One region of the uncultured Sphingomonas sp. genome, then DNA from elsewhere that is predicted to be linked to it. Evidence: predicted binding sites of a transcription regulator. Region 1 holds the regulator's gene; each other region holds the start of a gene.
The links. The regulator LexA, encoded in region 1, represses DNA repair genes until DNA is damaged. The targets are predictions, from matches to a motif close to GTTCCNCNCTTGTTCT.

Region 1 (3,345 bases):
CGATTCGATCCTGCGTCGCGTCGCTGCTGGTGCTCGCCGCGCTGGCGCTGGGCCGGGAGGCGGTGACGCTGCGGCTGGTGTCGGCGGGGGCGACGATCGTGCTGCTGTTGTGGCCGGAGTCGCTCGCCGGACCGAGCTTCCAGCTGTCGTTCGCCGCGGTCACCGCGATCGTCGCGCTGCACGAGCATCCGCGCGCACGGGCGTGGTTCCTCAAGCGGGACGAGGGCTGGGGATGGAAGGCGGTGCGCGAGTTTGCGTCGCTGCTCGCGACCGGGCTACTGGTCGAACTCGCGCTGATGCCGATCGCGGTGTACCATTTCCACAAGGCCGGCGTGTACGGCGCGTTCGCCAACATCGTCGCCATACCGCTGTCGACCTTCGTCATCATGCCCGCGGAAGCGCTGGCGCTGGTGTTCGACGTCGTGGGACTCGGCGCGCCGTTCTGGTGGGCGACGGGGCGGGCGGTGGCGCTGCTGCTGTGGATCGCCCGCACCGTCGCGCACATGCCCGGCGCGGTGACGGTGTTGCCGACGATGCCTGACGCCGCGTTCGCGCTGATGGTTGTTGGCGGCCTATGGCTCGCGCTGTGGCGGACGCGGTGGCGGCGGCTTGGACTTGCGCCGCTGGCCATCGGGGCGGCCTGGGCGTTGCTGACACCGCCGCCGGACCTGCTGGTCACCGGCGACGGGCGCCACGTCGCGATCCGCACGCCGACGGGCATCGCGTTCCTGCGTGACCGGGTGAGCGACTATACGCAGGACATGCTGACCGTGAACGCCGGGTTCGAGGGTACACCGGGCCTGTTGTCCGAACAGTCCGATGCAAGATGCAGCCCCGATTTGTGCCTGGCCACGCGTACGACGGGTGGGCGGCAATGGCGCATCCTGGCGACGCGCAGCGGCTACAACCTGCCCGCACCCGACCTGACGACCCTTTGCGGGCAGGTCGACATCGTCGTCAGCGACAGGCGGCTGCCCAAGAAGTGCCTGCCCCGGTGGCTGCTGCTGACGCCCAAGATGCTGTCGCGGACCGGCGGCCTCGCGCTGACGCTATCGAACGGCCGAATGCAGACCGTACTCACACCGGGTGACGAGCACCCTTGGGCCTTGGCGCGCTCGGTCGCCCGGCCTGCCTTTAGTCGTAGCGGCGGAGCAGGCCGGAGAGCTTACCCTGCACACGCACCTGGGAAGGAGCATAGCGCTGGGGATCGTAGGAGCGATTGGCGGGATCGAGACGGATCATCGCGCCCTCGCGACGGAAGTATTTGAGCGTCGCCTCCGCCTCGTCGATCAGCGCTACGACGATCTCGCCGTCGCGCGCCGTCTCGGTGCGGCGGATCAGCGCATAGTCGCCGTCCAGGATGCCGGCCTCGACCATCGAGTCGCCCGACACCTCCAGTGCGTAATGCTCGCCTGAACCAAGCAAAGCGGCGGGGACGGGCAGGGTGGCCTGACCCTCGAATGCCTCGATCGGCATGCCCGCGGCGATCCGGCCGTGCAGCGGGATCTCCACCACGTCGTTGGCGGGCTGAAGCGGCGGCTGCGGCGTGGACACGGGCGCAGGCTTCGCCGTACGCGCAGTCACCACCTTCTTGTCCGGACGGTCGGGCATGCGCAGCACTTCAAGGGCGCGGGCGCGGTTGGGCAGGCGGCGAATGAACGCGCGCTCCTCGAGCGCGGAGATCAGGCGATGCACGCCGGACTTTGACTTGAGCTCCAGCGCCTCGCGCATCTCCTCGAACGAGGGCGACACGCCGGTTGCGCGCAACCGATCGTCGATGAAGCACACCAGATCGTGCTGCTTGCGAGTGAGCATCGCGGGTTCTCCGTCCGAACAGACGAGGAACGACTAAGGAACGTATCGGATCAAGTCAAGCGATCATGAGGACTTCTGCCGAGTCGCCGGCCATGGCCGGCGCCGCTCCCGCCGGACGGACCACGAGACAGTCCGCTCGTGCCAGCGCTTGCAGCATCGAGCTGTCCTGCAACCCCGTCGAGAACACCAACCCGTCGCGCAGCTCGGCGCGGACATAGTCCTGCCGGCCGCCGTTGGCTGCCAGCGGCTCGCCCAGCGTCGCGCGGGTCGTGCGGGGCAGCGGATCGGCGGCATGCGACAGGTGAGCGATCAACGGCTTGAGGAACAGCAGCGTCGTCACGAACACCGACACGGGATTGCCCGGCAGGCCGACGACCGTCCCGTCGCCCAACCGGCCCGCGATCATCGGCTTGCCGGGCCGAAGCGCGACCCGCCAGAAATCGAGACTGCCGCCCGCCGCCTCCAGCGCGGGCCGGACGAGGTCGTGATCGCCGACCGACGCGCCGCCGGTGGTGACGAGCACGTCCACATCGGCACCGGCGAAGGCGTCGCGCAACGCGTCCAGCCGGTCGGGCAGGATGCCGATGTCGACGATGTCGACCGGCAGATCGGTCAGCAGCGCGCGCAGCATCGTCGTGTTGGACTCAGGGAGTGACAGGGCGTCGATCGCGCTCCCCGGCGGCACCAGCTCGTCCCCCGTCGCCGCCAGCGCGACCCGGACGCGCCGCGCGACCGCCAGCGCGCCATGGCCGCCCGTCGCCGCCAGCGCCAGCCGCGCCGCCGTCAGCCGCTCGCCGCGCGCGATCAGCCGGTCGCCCTCGGTGAAGTCGAGCCCGCGCCGCCGCGTGTTGCGGGCGAGTGCGAGCGGGCCCTCGCCGGCGAGCAGCACGTGGTCACCATCGCGCGCCGCTTCCTCCTGCACCAGCACCGTGTCGGCGCCATCGGGCATTGCGGCGCCGGTGAAGATGCGCGCGCACTCGCCCGGGCCGATCGGGCCCGCGAACGGGCGCCCGGCGGCGCTCTCGCCGACCATCGTCCAGGGGCCGGGCAGGTCGGCGAAGCGGATCGCATAGCCGTCCATCGCCGACAGCGTCGCCGCCGGCTGGGTGCGCCGCGCATGGACGTCCCCGGCCGCCCAGCGGCCGATCGCCTGCGCCAGCGGGACGTTCTCGACGGGAAGCGGCGCGGCCAGCGCGAACAACCGCGCCTGCGCCTCGAGAATGGAAAGAAGGCTCATCGTCTGCGTCGACTACGAACTGCGGGACCGCGCGGCAACGTCCGGTGTTAGAACGAGACGGGTTCGATAGGGAGGATCAATGGCGACACTGAAGGTCTTCCGGACCCCGATTGGCTTCCACGATGCCTATGTCGCCGCGCCCAGCCGCAAGGCCGCGCTGGCGGCGTGGGGCTCGGACGCGGACCTTTTCGCGCGCGGGATCGCAGAGGAGGTGACCGATCCCGCGCTGACTGCCGACGTGCTCGCGACACCGGGGACGGTCATCCGCCGCTCGCGCGGGACGGTGGCCGAAC
Region 2 (3,345 bases), on a different contig from region 1:
GGGACGCGCCCGCATGACGCCGAGATAGGCCCGCAGCACCGCCTCGCTCGCGCCCTCCCAGCTCCAGCCGGCGGCGCGGGCGTGGCCGGCCGCACTCATCGACTGCGCGAGCGCCGGGTCGGCGACGATCCGCCCGATCGCATCGGCATAGGCCGGGATGTCGCGGGGCTCCGCGAGGAAGCCGGTGACGCCGTGCTGCACCAGATCGATCGCGCCGGTCGCGCGCGCGGCGACGACGGGGACGCCCGCCGCCATCGCCTCCGACGTCACCTGCCCCCAGGTCTCGGTGACGCTGGGGTTGAACAGCATGTCCATCGACGCGACCGCACGGCCGAGATCGTCGCCGCGCTGAAAGCCCGCGAACGCCGCCTGCGGCACGCGCCCCGCGAACCAGTCGCGCGCGGGTCCTTCGCCGACGATCAGGACGCGGTGCGCGATCCCGCGCCGGCGAAGCTCGGTCACGACGTCGGCGAAAACGTCCAGTCCCTTTTCGAGCACCAGCCGGCCGAGGAAGCCGATCGCCACCTCGTCGTCGCCAATGCCCAGCGATCGGCGCCAGTCGAGGCTGCGCGCTTCGGGCGAGAACCGCCGATGGTCCACCCCGCGCGGCCATTGCGACGTCGGAGTCGTCACGCCCCAGCCGCGGATCACCTCCGCCGTCGACGCCGTCGGGGTCAGCACGCGGTCCGCGCGGTTGTAGAAGCGCTTCAGGATCGCCCGGACGCCCGGCTCGACGAAGCCGACGCCGTAATAGCGGAAATACGTCTCGAACCGGGTATGGAGCGACGCGACGACCGGTATGTCCCGCCTGCGCGCCCAGGTGATTGCGCGATGGCCCAGGAACTCGGGCGCGGACACGTGGACCAGATTGGGCGCAAAGGCTTTGAGGTCGCGCCGCGTGGTCCATGGCAGGCCGCGTCCGAGCTTGTATTCCTCCCGACCGCCCGGGAAGGCGAAGGCGGGGACCTTAACCAGGTCGCCGGTCGGGGGAAAGGCGGGCGTCTCGGTCGTCGGCGAATAGACGCGTACCGTGGCGCCGCGCGCCATCAGATGCCCGACGAGCAGGTTGAGCGCCTGGTTCGCACCATCGCGGATATAGTTGTAATTGCCGCTGAAGAGGGCGACGCGAAGGTCGGGCGGCTGCATGTCGGCTGGGGCGATAGCCGGGCAGTGATCGTAACGCCACCGTCGCCGCTCGCGGGCGACCGGCGCGGGATTGTCGTTCCCGTCCTGTTCCGGTAAACGCGGGCGATGGCAAAGAACCAGAAGCGCTTCGTCTGTCAGGCCTGCGGCTCGGTCAGCTCGCGGTGGGCGGGGCAGTGCGGCGACTGTTCCGAATGGAACACGATGGTGGAGGAGGCAGGGGCGACGATCACCCCGTTCAGGGCGAAGCACGACCTGCAGGGCGGTGGTCGCGCGGTGACCTTGGTGTCGCTGGATGCCGAGGTCGCGCTGCCCGACCGGATGGCGACCGGCATCGTCGAGTTCGATCGCGCGCTCGGCGGCGGGTTCGTCGAGGCGTCGGCGACGCTGATCGGTGGCGATCCCGGGATCGGGAAGTCGACGCTCCTGCTCCAGGCCGCGGCGCGGATGGCTGTCGCTGGTCGCTATGTCGCCTATGTGTCCGGCGAGGAAGCCGCCGATCAGGTTCGGTTGCGCGCGCGACGGCTGGGGCTGGGCGACGCACCGGTCCGGCTCGCCAGCGCGACGTCGGTGCGCGATATCCTGACGACGCTGTCCGCCGGGCCGCCGCCCGCGTTGCTGGTGATCGACTCGATCCAGACAATGCACTCGGACCTGATCGAGGGTGCGCCCGGCACAGTCAGCCAGGTGCGCGCGTCGTCGCAGGAGCTGATCCGCTTCGCCAAGGAACGCGGCACAGCGCTGGTGCTGGTCGGCCACGTCACCAAGGACGGCAGCATCGCCGGGCCCCGCGTGCTGGAGCACATGGTCGACACGGTCCTGTCGTTCGAGGGCGAGCGCAGCCACCAGTACCGTATCCTGCGCGCGATCAAGAACCGCTTCGGCGGCACGGACGAGATCGGCGTCTTCGCGATGGTGGAGGAGGGGTTGACGGAGGTGTCCAACCCTTCCGCGCTGTTCCTGACCCAGCGCAGCGAGGGGGTGACGGGCACGACGGTGTTCCCGGCGCTGGAGGGCACGCGCCCGGTGCTGGTCGAGGTGCAGGCGCTGACCGTCCGACTGGCTTCCGGCGCGACGCCCAGGCGCGCGGTGGTCGGCTGGGATGCCGGGCGGCTGGCGATGATCCTGGCGGTACTGGAGGCACGCTGCGGGCTCTCCTTCTCGTCGGCGGAAGTCTATCTCAACATCGCCGGTGGGTATCGCGTGCAGGATCCCGCCGCCGACATGGCGGTCGCCGCGGCGCTGGTGTCGGCGATGAGCGAGCGGCCGGTGCCCGCCGACGCGGTCGCGTTCGGCGAGGTGGCGCTGTCGGGCGAGGTGCGCCCGGTCGCGCACGGGCCGCTGCGGCTGAAGGAGGCGGCCAAGCTCGGCTTCGAGCGCGCGCTGGTGCCCGCCTCGATGACCGGCGACAGAAGCGGGCTCCGGCTCAATGGCTTTGCGACGTTGCAGCGGCTCGTCGATCACCTGCTCGGGCGGGGCTGAGGGGCGGCGGGAGTCAGGCGCCGGCTCGACAGGCCGGGCGCCTCCGGCCTAAGCGGGCGTGATGGGTCTGACCGCGCTCGATATACTGGTGCTCGTCGGTGTCGCCGGCGCGGCCGTGCTGGGCGCGGCGCGTGGGTTCGTGACGGAGGTGCTGTCGCTGTTCGCCTGGGTCGCGGTGGTGTTCGCGATGACGTTCTTCCACGCCCCGCTCACCGCCGCACTGGTCCGGTCGGTGGGCACCGCGTCGGGCGCGGCGGTGCTGGCGTTCGCGCTGATCGTCGGCGTCACCTATTTTGGCGGGCGGCTGGTCGCGACCGCGCTCGGGCGGCGGACGCGCAACTCGGTGCTCGGACCCGTCGACCGTGCGCTCGGCTTCGGTTTCGGTGCGCTCAAGGGGCTCATCCTCGCGAGCCTCGCCTTCCTGCCGCTGCTGATGCTGGTCGACATCCGCGACGGCGGGCCGACCGGCCGGCCCGACTGGATGGTCCGATCGCGGACCTATCCGCTGCTCAGCGCGACGAGCGCCAGCATGGCCGACATGATCGACCGCCGCCGCCACGGTCGGCCGATGTTCGACCGGTCGGGCGACAACGCGACCGCTACCGGTTCGGCGAGGGACCATCATGAGCGCTGACACTGTGTACAACAACGAGATCCTGCGGCTCGCCGCATCGATCCCGCGCCACGAGCGGCTGGTCGACCCTATGGGCACCGCCGAGC
Region 3 (3,345 bases), on a different contig from region 1:
CCGACACCGCTGCCCGACGTGGCGAGTCCTCGCTTTGCTTACGCAAAGCGAGGCCGCCCGCACCTCACTGACACGCCAGACACTCGTCGTAATCCGTCGTCTCGAACACGTATTGCGGCACTTCGATCGTGTTGTCCGCCTCCACACCGCCCGCGAAGCCTGCGCGCTGGATGCTCTTCGAGCGGAGGTAATAGAGCGACTTGATGCCGAGCTCCCACGCGCGGAAGTGGAGCATCAGCAGGTCCCATTTCTCGACGTCGGCGGGGATGAACAGGTTCAAGGACTGCGCCTGGTCGATGAACGGCGTACGATCGCCCGCCAGTTCCAGGATCCAGCGCTGATCGATCTCGAAACTGGTCTTGTACACGTCCTTTTCCTCGACCGAGAGGAAGTCGAGGTGCTGGACGCTGCCACCCTGCTCCAGGATCGTGCTCCACACCGCGTCCGAGTTCTTGGATTTCGCGATCAGCAGCCGTTCGAGATACGGGTTCTTGATCGAGAAGCTGCCCGACAGCGTCTTGTGCGTGTAGATGTTGGCCGGGATCGGCTCGATGCACGCGCTGGTGCCGCCGCAGATGATGCTGATCGACGCGGTCGGCGCGATCGCCATCTTGCACGAGAACCGCTCCATCACGCCCATGTCCTGCGCGTCGGGGCAAGGCCCGCGCTCGTGCGCCAGCATCATTGATGCGCTCGCTGCCTGCGCCGACACGTGGCGGAACATGCGCAGGTTCCAGCTCTTGGCCATCGCCCCCTCGAACGGGATGTTGCGCGCCTGGAGGAACGAGTGGAAGCCCATGACGCCCAGCCCCACGGAGCGCTCGCGGCCCGCGGAATAGGCTGCGCGCTCCATGCCGGGCTCATGCCGGTCGATATAGTCCTGCAGCACGTTGTCGAGGAAGCGCATCACGTCCTCGATGAAGCGCGGGTCGGCGTTCCACTCGTCCCATGTCTCGAGGTTGAGCGAGGACAGGCAGCACACGGCGGTGCGGTCGTTGCCGAGGTGGTCGCGGCCGGTCGGCAGCGTGATCTCTGAGCACAGATTCGACGTCGACACCTTCAGCCCCAGATCGCGGTGATGCTTGGGCATCGCGCGGTTCACATGGTCGGCGAAGACGATATACGGCTCGCCGGTCTGGAGCCGCGTCTCGACCAGCTTCTGGAACAGCGAGCGCGCGTCGAGCGTCTGGCGGACCGCACCGTCCTTGGGACTGAGCAGCTGCCACTCTGCGCCATCGCGCACCGCCTCCATGAACGCGTCGGTCAGCAGAACGCCGTGGTGGAGGTTGAGCGCCTTGCGGTTGAAGTCGCCCGAGGGCTTGCGGATCTCCAGGAACTCCTCGATCTCCGGGTGGCTGATGTCGAGGTAGCAGGCGGCCGAGCCGCGCCGCAGCGAGCCCTGGCTGATCGCGAGCGTCAGGCTGTCCATCACGCGCACGAACGGGATGATGCCGCTGGTCTTGCCGTTGAGGCCGACCGGCTCGCCGATGCCGCGCACGTTGCCCCAATAGGTGCCGATCCCGCCGCCGCGCGAGGCGAGCCAGACGTTCTCGTTCCAGGTGTCGACGATGCCGTTCAGGCTGTCGGGGACGGAGTTGAGATAGCAGGAGATCGGCAGGCCGCGCCCGGTGCCGCCGTTGGACAGGACCGGCGTCGCGGGCATGAACCACAGCCGCGAGATATAGTCGTACAATCGCTGCGCATGCGCGGCATCGTCGGCATAAGCGGAGGCGACACGGACGAACAGATCCTGATAGCTCTCGCCCGGCAGCAGGTAGCGGTCCTTCAGCGTCTCGCGGCCGAAGTCAGTGAGGAGCGCGTCGCGGCCATGGTCGACCTCGACCGGATAGGGCCCGCGCGGCGTCGGAGCCGCGGGCGATGCGGCCTTGATCTGGGCAGTATCCGTGACCTGCTCGCCCGGATTCGTCCATTCCATCGTGTCGCCGTTCATGTCGTTCCTAAAGTCCATTGCGCCACGCTCCTGATTCACCGTTCGTTCGACTCGGACGAGCCTGGTCATGCTATTAGGTTGCCACGCGCCACGCGAGAACAAAATGAGACCGTCGCTGTCGGGGACCCATGGTGTCGATGACGTCCAGACCTCAAGAGGTAAGACGCCCGACACCACAACTTGGGTCCCGCACCGCTTGTTGCCACAAGAGATTGTAGAAGGGTGAAGGACGATGCAAGTCCGATCCGGGCCTGGTTTGTCCTGGAACGGCGACTACCGACGCAACGCCCGCCGCGACGCGTGGACTTCCGCGCCTCCTGCGAAACGCAAGGGAACGGGCCGGGAACGCAAATATTTTCCGCCGTGCCCACGCTGAGATCGAAAGGCCCCGGGCGACACTGGCCGGGGCGGCGATCGCGGCGTATCGTGCCGTGATGCGCCGTTCTTTCCTCCTGTCCCTGGCCTTCGTCCTGGCCCCGGTCTGTGCCGCGACGACGGCGTCGGCGGCCCTCGTGCAGCCCGTGCCGTCCACGCCGGCCGACACCGCGCCTGCGCAGAGTGTGCCCACCCGACCCGCGTCCTCCGCGCCGCCGGCGTCGTCCTCCACCGTCGTCGTCACCGCCCGCCGGTTGCCGCCCGCGAAAATGGTGGAGCATCTGACCCATGCGGTGACGCAGAGCGCCGATGCGAGCGAGGCGCTGGCGCGCTTTCCCGACATGGTGTGCCCGTCGAGCGAGGGAATGCCGCTCGATTATGACGCGCGGATCGTGGCGCGCATCCGCGCCGATGCGGCGGCGGCGGCGATCGGCGTCGACAAGCCGGGCTGCCATCCCAACGTGATCGTCATGGTCGTGCCGAACGGCCAAGCGGTGGTGCGCGCGCTGCGCCGGACCCAGAGCTACATCTTCGGTGACATGGAGCCGCACCAGATCGCCGAAATGGCCGCCGACGCGGGGCCTGTCCACGCCTGGACCGTCACGCGCCGCCGCAGCCGCGACGCCGATACCGAGCGGGTCGGTACGATGATGCAGGACGTGCCCGAGATCCAGGTGCGCGACGCATCCATCATCCTGGCCGCGACCCGGCTCGACATGACAGCGAGTGTCCTGCTGATCGATGTCGACGCGGTGATCGGCAAGACGGTGAACCAGATCGCAGATTATGCCGCGATGCGCACGCTGGCGCCGACGCGGCCGGCGGGAACGGGACATCATTCCGCCAACCCCGACGACACGATCCTGGGGCTGTTCGCCCCCGGCGATCCCGCCGGTCGTCCCCGCGGGCTGACCGGGTTCGACGCCGGTTATCTCAAGGCGCTGTACCATGGCCCGGCGACCGAGCGCGGGATGGCCAAGATGGGCCAGATGGTGCGTAGCATCGCCGCAGCGTCGCCC
Region 4 (3,345 bases), on a different contig from region 1:
CGCCCGCGCCTGCGTCAGCGCCATGCCGGGGACGACTCCCAGCGCCAGCGCGGCGGGGCAGGCGGCCTGGATCGATACGCGCCCGCCCTCACGCGCGATGGTGACGAGCGGAGGCAGGGAGGAGGAAGCGCCCGGGTGATCGCCGCTGCTCGCCTCGTCGGGGCCGATGCGGGCGACCAGATTGCCGAGTGTGCGCCCGGTCTGGAAGAACCGGCCCTCGCCCTTGGTGGATGCGGTCGGCGTGGCCTGGCCCTGATCGGGATGCGGCCCCTCGTCGGGGAATCGCACCGCCGGCATGGCTATCGGGCGTCCTCCCTCGTCAGGCGGCATCGGCTGGAAAGGATGTCCTGCCGCCTCCGTGCGACGGCCGAGTTCTCGCACGCCGACGCCCGGATTGGCGGTGAAGGGGTTGCCGGCGCCCTCGCTTACCCGGCCTAGTTCGCGCTGCGGCGGCCGGCGATGCGCAGGCAACGCTGCCACCGCCGTCTCCACCGATGCACGTGATCCAAGAGCGCCGTCGCCCTCCGATCGCGCCCAGCGTGCGCCCGGCCGCCAGCCCGGTGTGTTGGGCACCGAACACTGGGTCGCGCGCTCGCCCGCTGCGATCATGCCGATCTCGTCGAGACTGGCACGCTCGTAGAGACTGGCAGGTGCGGCCTCAGGCCGCGGCGCGTGTGTGCGCTCGGCCCGCCGCAGCCGATCGACCGGCCAGTACGGCAGGTAGAGCGATGCGACCCGTGTCATCCGGAGCCTCCACGAGAGTGTCGAAGGGATCGCCGCCGCGTTGGCGGGCGAGCGCGAGGTGCCAGCGCGGCCGGCCGATGCCGGCGACGGGCAGCGGAGCGGACGGCGCGCAGCCGACGTGCCAGCGGGTGACGGCGGCGGACGGGACGGCGAACGGTTCCGATCCCTCGCGTCCCTCCCGTCCGTGCCGGCGCAGCAGTAGCGCGATCGTGCGACCGCCCTCGGCGGCGAGCTGGAGCCGGCGGGTGGCGGGCATCGACACGCGCCGCGCCTCGCCGATCACCGCGCCCAGGCCGCGGTGGCGTAGCCCTTCCTCCATCAACGCCAGCAACTCGGCATCGTCGCGGGCCTCGGCATAGAGAAGGCGCGCGGGATCGAGACCCGCCTGGTACAGGCCGGGAGCGAACAGGTCCTGCCGGCGCACCACCCATAGCACCGGCCCCCAGGCGCGCGCGGCGATGCCGGCCATGAACAGCGTGGCGGCTGCGTCGTCACCCCAGCCGGGGCCCGCGCCCGCCACCTCGTGCAATGCGTCGAGCCGGAGGCCACCATCGGCCAGCCGCTCGTCGATCGCCCCGATCCCGAACGGCAGCACCGGGCGCCGGTGATGCCCGTCACCGGTGATCGCGCGAAGCGTTTCGCGCAGATCGGCCAGGCTTGGAATAGGGGCTGGTTGGGTGGACACGGTGCGACTCGAAATATGATGTTCCTATTCTGTTCCGTTTCTGATCCGAGTCAACCCGGCGCGTGATCCCAGCCCCCTTGAACTCGTCCGCCAACGCTCGTTAGGAGTTGCCAAGCGCTGGCACGTACCATCGCGATGGAGAGATCATGGCCGGCGATGCCCATCCTGACCTGAAGCCAAACCTGAGGCCGCTGTCGCTTCACGTGCCGGAGCCACGGTTTCGGCCGGGCGATGCGGTGGACTTCGCCGAGGTGGATATACCGGACACAGGCGCTGCTCGCCGTCCCGACATTGCGGAGCCAGCTCGCGATTTCATCGATCTCGCCTATTCGCTGGTGCGCGTCCTCGACGAGGAAGGTCGTGCCGTCGGCGCCTGGAACCCACGGCTCTCGCCGGAAATGCTGCGCCGCATGTTGCGCAGCATGGCACTGACGAGAGCGTTCGACGAGCGCATGTTCCGGGCCCAGCGGCAGGGCAAGACCAGCTTCTACATGAAGTGCACGGGCGAGGAGGCGGTGGCGGTCGCGGCCGCCTATGCGCTCGACCGCGACGACATGTGCTTCCCGTCCTATCGCCAGCAGGGCCTGCTGCTCGCGCGCGACTGGTCGATGGTCGACATGATGAACCAGATCTACTCCAACCGCGGTGACCGGTTGCAGGGCAAGCAGCTGCCGATCATGTATTCCGTGCGCGAGGCGAGCTTCTTCTCGATCTCGGGCAATCTCACGACGCAATATCCGCAGGCGGTGGGCTGGGCGATGGCGTCGGCGGCGAAGGGCGACACGCGCATCGCCGCGACCTGGTGCGGCGAAGGGTCGACCGCGGAGGGGGACTTCCACTCCGCGCTGACGTTCGCGACCGTCTATCGCGCACCGGTGATCTTCAACGTCGTCAACAACCAGTGGGCGATCAGCAGCTTCTCGGGCTTTGCGGGTGCGGAGGCGACGACGTTCGCGGCGCGCGCGGTCGGCTATGGCATTGCAGGGCTGAGGGTCGACGGCAACGACGCGCTGGCGGTCTATGCGGCGACCTTGTGGGCGGCCGAGCGCGCACGGACAGGCGCGGGGCCGACACTGATCGAGCATTTTACCTATCGCGCCGAGGGGCATTCGACATCGGACGACCCGACGCAATACCGTTCCGCCGGCGAGCCCAACGCCTGGCCGCTCGGCGATCCGATCCGCCGGCTAAGGGACCACCTGATCGCGATCGGCGAGTGGGACGAGGAGCGGCATGCCGCGCAGGACAAGGAAGTTGCCGAACGGGTCCGCACCGCGCAGAAGGAAGCGGAGGGCAACGGCATCCTCGGCTACGGCATGCTGCAACCGCTCGACACGCTGTTCGACGGCGTGTTCGAGGAGATGCCGTGGCATTTGCGCGAGCAGCGCCAGCAGATGATCGACGAGGAAACCGCGAGCGGCCGGCCGTGGGACCGGACGTGAGACGTGCCGTCCTGTCCGTCATCCCAGCGCAAGCTGGGATCTCGAGCAGCGAGCGCTCGCTCTGCAACACAAAGACCCCAGCGTTCGCTGGGGTGACGAGGGTCCGATGAGCGACGTTGCCGAGGCCGCGCAGGCTGATGAGACCGATACCCCCGCCACAGCCCGCATGACGATGATCCAGGCGATCAACTCCGCGCTCGACGTGGTGATGACGCGCGATCCTGACGTGATCGTGATGGGCGAGGACGTGGGTTTTTTCGGCGGCGTGTTCCGCGCGACCGCTGGGCTCCAGGCCAAACACGGCAAGACGCGCGTGTTCGACACGCCGATCAGCGAGATCGGCATCATCGGCGTTGCCGTCGGCATGGGTGCCTATGGCCTGCGCCCGGTGGCGGAGATCCAGTTCGCCGACTATATCTACCCCGCGCTCGACCAGCTCGTCAGCGAAGCGGCGCGGCTGCGCTATCGCTCGGA

Region 2: radA (DNA repair protein RadA) is a predicted target of LexA. The motif match lies at 1,222-1,237, and genes of this name have one in related genera.
Region 3: ACFE65_RS03715 (ribonucleoside-diphosphate reductase subunit alpha) is a predicted target of LexA. The motif match lies at 2,047-2,062, and genes of this name have one in related genera.
Region 4: ACFE65_RS16115 (ImuA family protein) is a predicted target of LexA. The motif match lies at 1,450-1,465, and genes of this name have one in related genera.

Annotation. Positions count from the first base shown of each region.
Region 1 covers NZ_CAXSHM010000003.1:78,027-81,371, forward strand. Annotated here, with positions in the region: partial or broken gene ACFE65_RS02950 (ComEC/Rec2 family competence protein) at 1-539, shown strand, start outside; gene lexA (transcriptional repressor LexA) at 1,135-1,815, opposite strand; gene ACFE65_RS02960 (molybdopterin molybdotransferase MoeA) at 1,871-3,052, opposite strand; gene ACFE65_RS02965 (hypothetical protein) at 3,132-3,345, shown strand, end outside.
Region 2 covers NZ_CAXSHM010000017.1:17,170-20,514, forward strand. Annotated here, with positions in the region: gene ACFE65_RS10020 (DUF2218 domain-containing protein) at 1-17, shown strand, start outside; gene ACFE65_RS10025 (glycosyltransferase family 4 protein) at 1-1,146, opposite strand, end outside; gene radA (DNA repair protein RadA) at 1,252-2,625, shown strand; gene ACFE65_RS10035 (CvpA family protein) at 2,687-3,259, shown strand; gene ACFE65_RS10040 (iron-sulfur cluster assembly scaffold protein) at 3,249-3,345, shown strand, end outside.
Region 3 covers NZ_CAXSHM010000004.1:70,333-73,677, reverse strand. Annotated here, with positions in the region: gene ACFE65_RS03715 (ribonucleoside-diphosphate reductase subunit alpha) at 65-1,936, opposite strand; gene ACFE65_RS03710 (hypothetical protein) at 2,386-3,345, shown strand, end outside.
Region 4 covers NZ_CAXSHM010000051.1:5,930-9,274, reverse strand. Annotated here, with positions in the region: gene ACFE65_RS16120 (DUF6504 family protein) at 1-744, opposite strand, end outside; gene ACFE65_RS16115 (ImuA family protein) at 659-1,429, opposite strand; gene ACFE65_RS16110 (3-methyl-2-oxobutanoate dehydrogenase (2-methylpropanoyl-transferring) subunit alpha) at 1,576-2,871, shown strand; gene ACFE65_RS16105 (alpha-ketoacid dehydrogenase subunit beta) at 3,038-3,345, shown strand, end outside.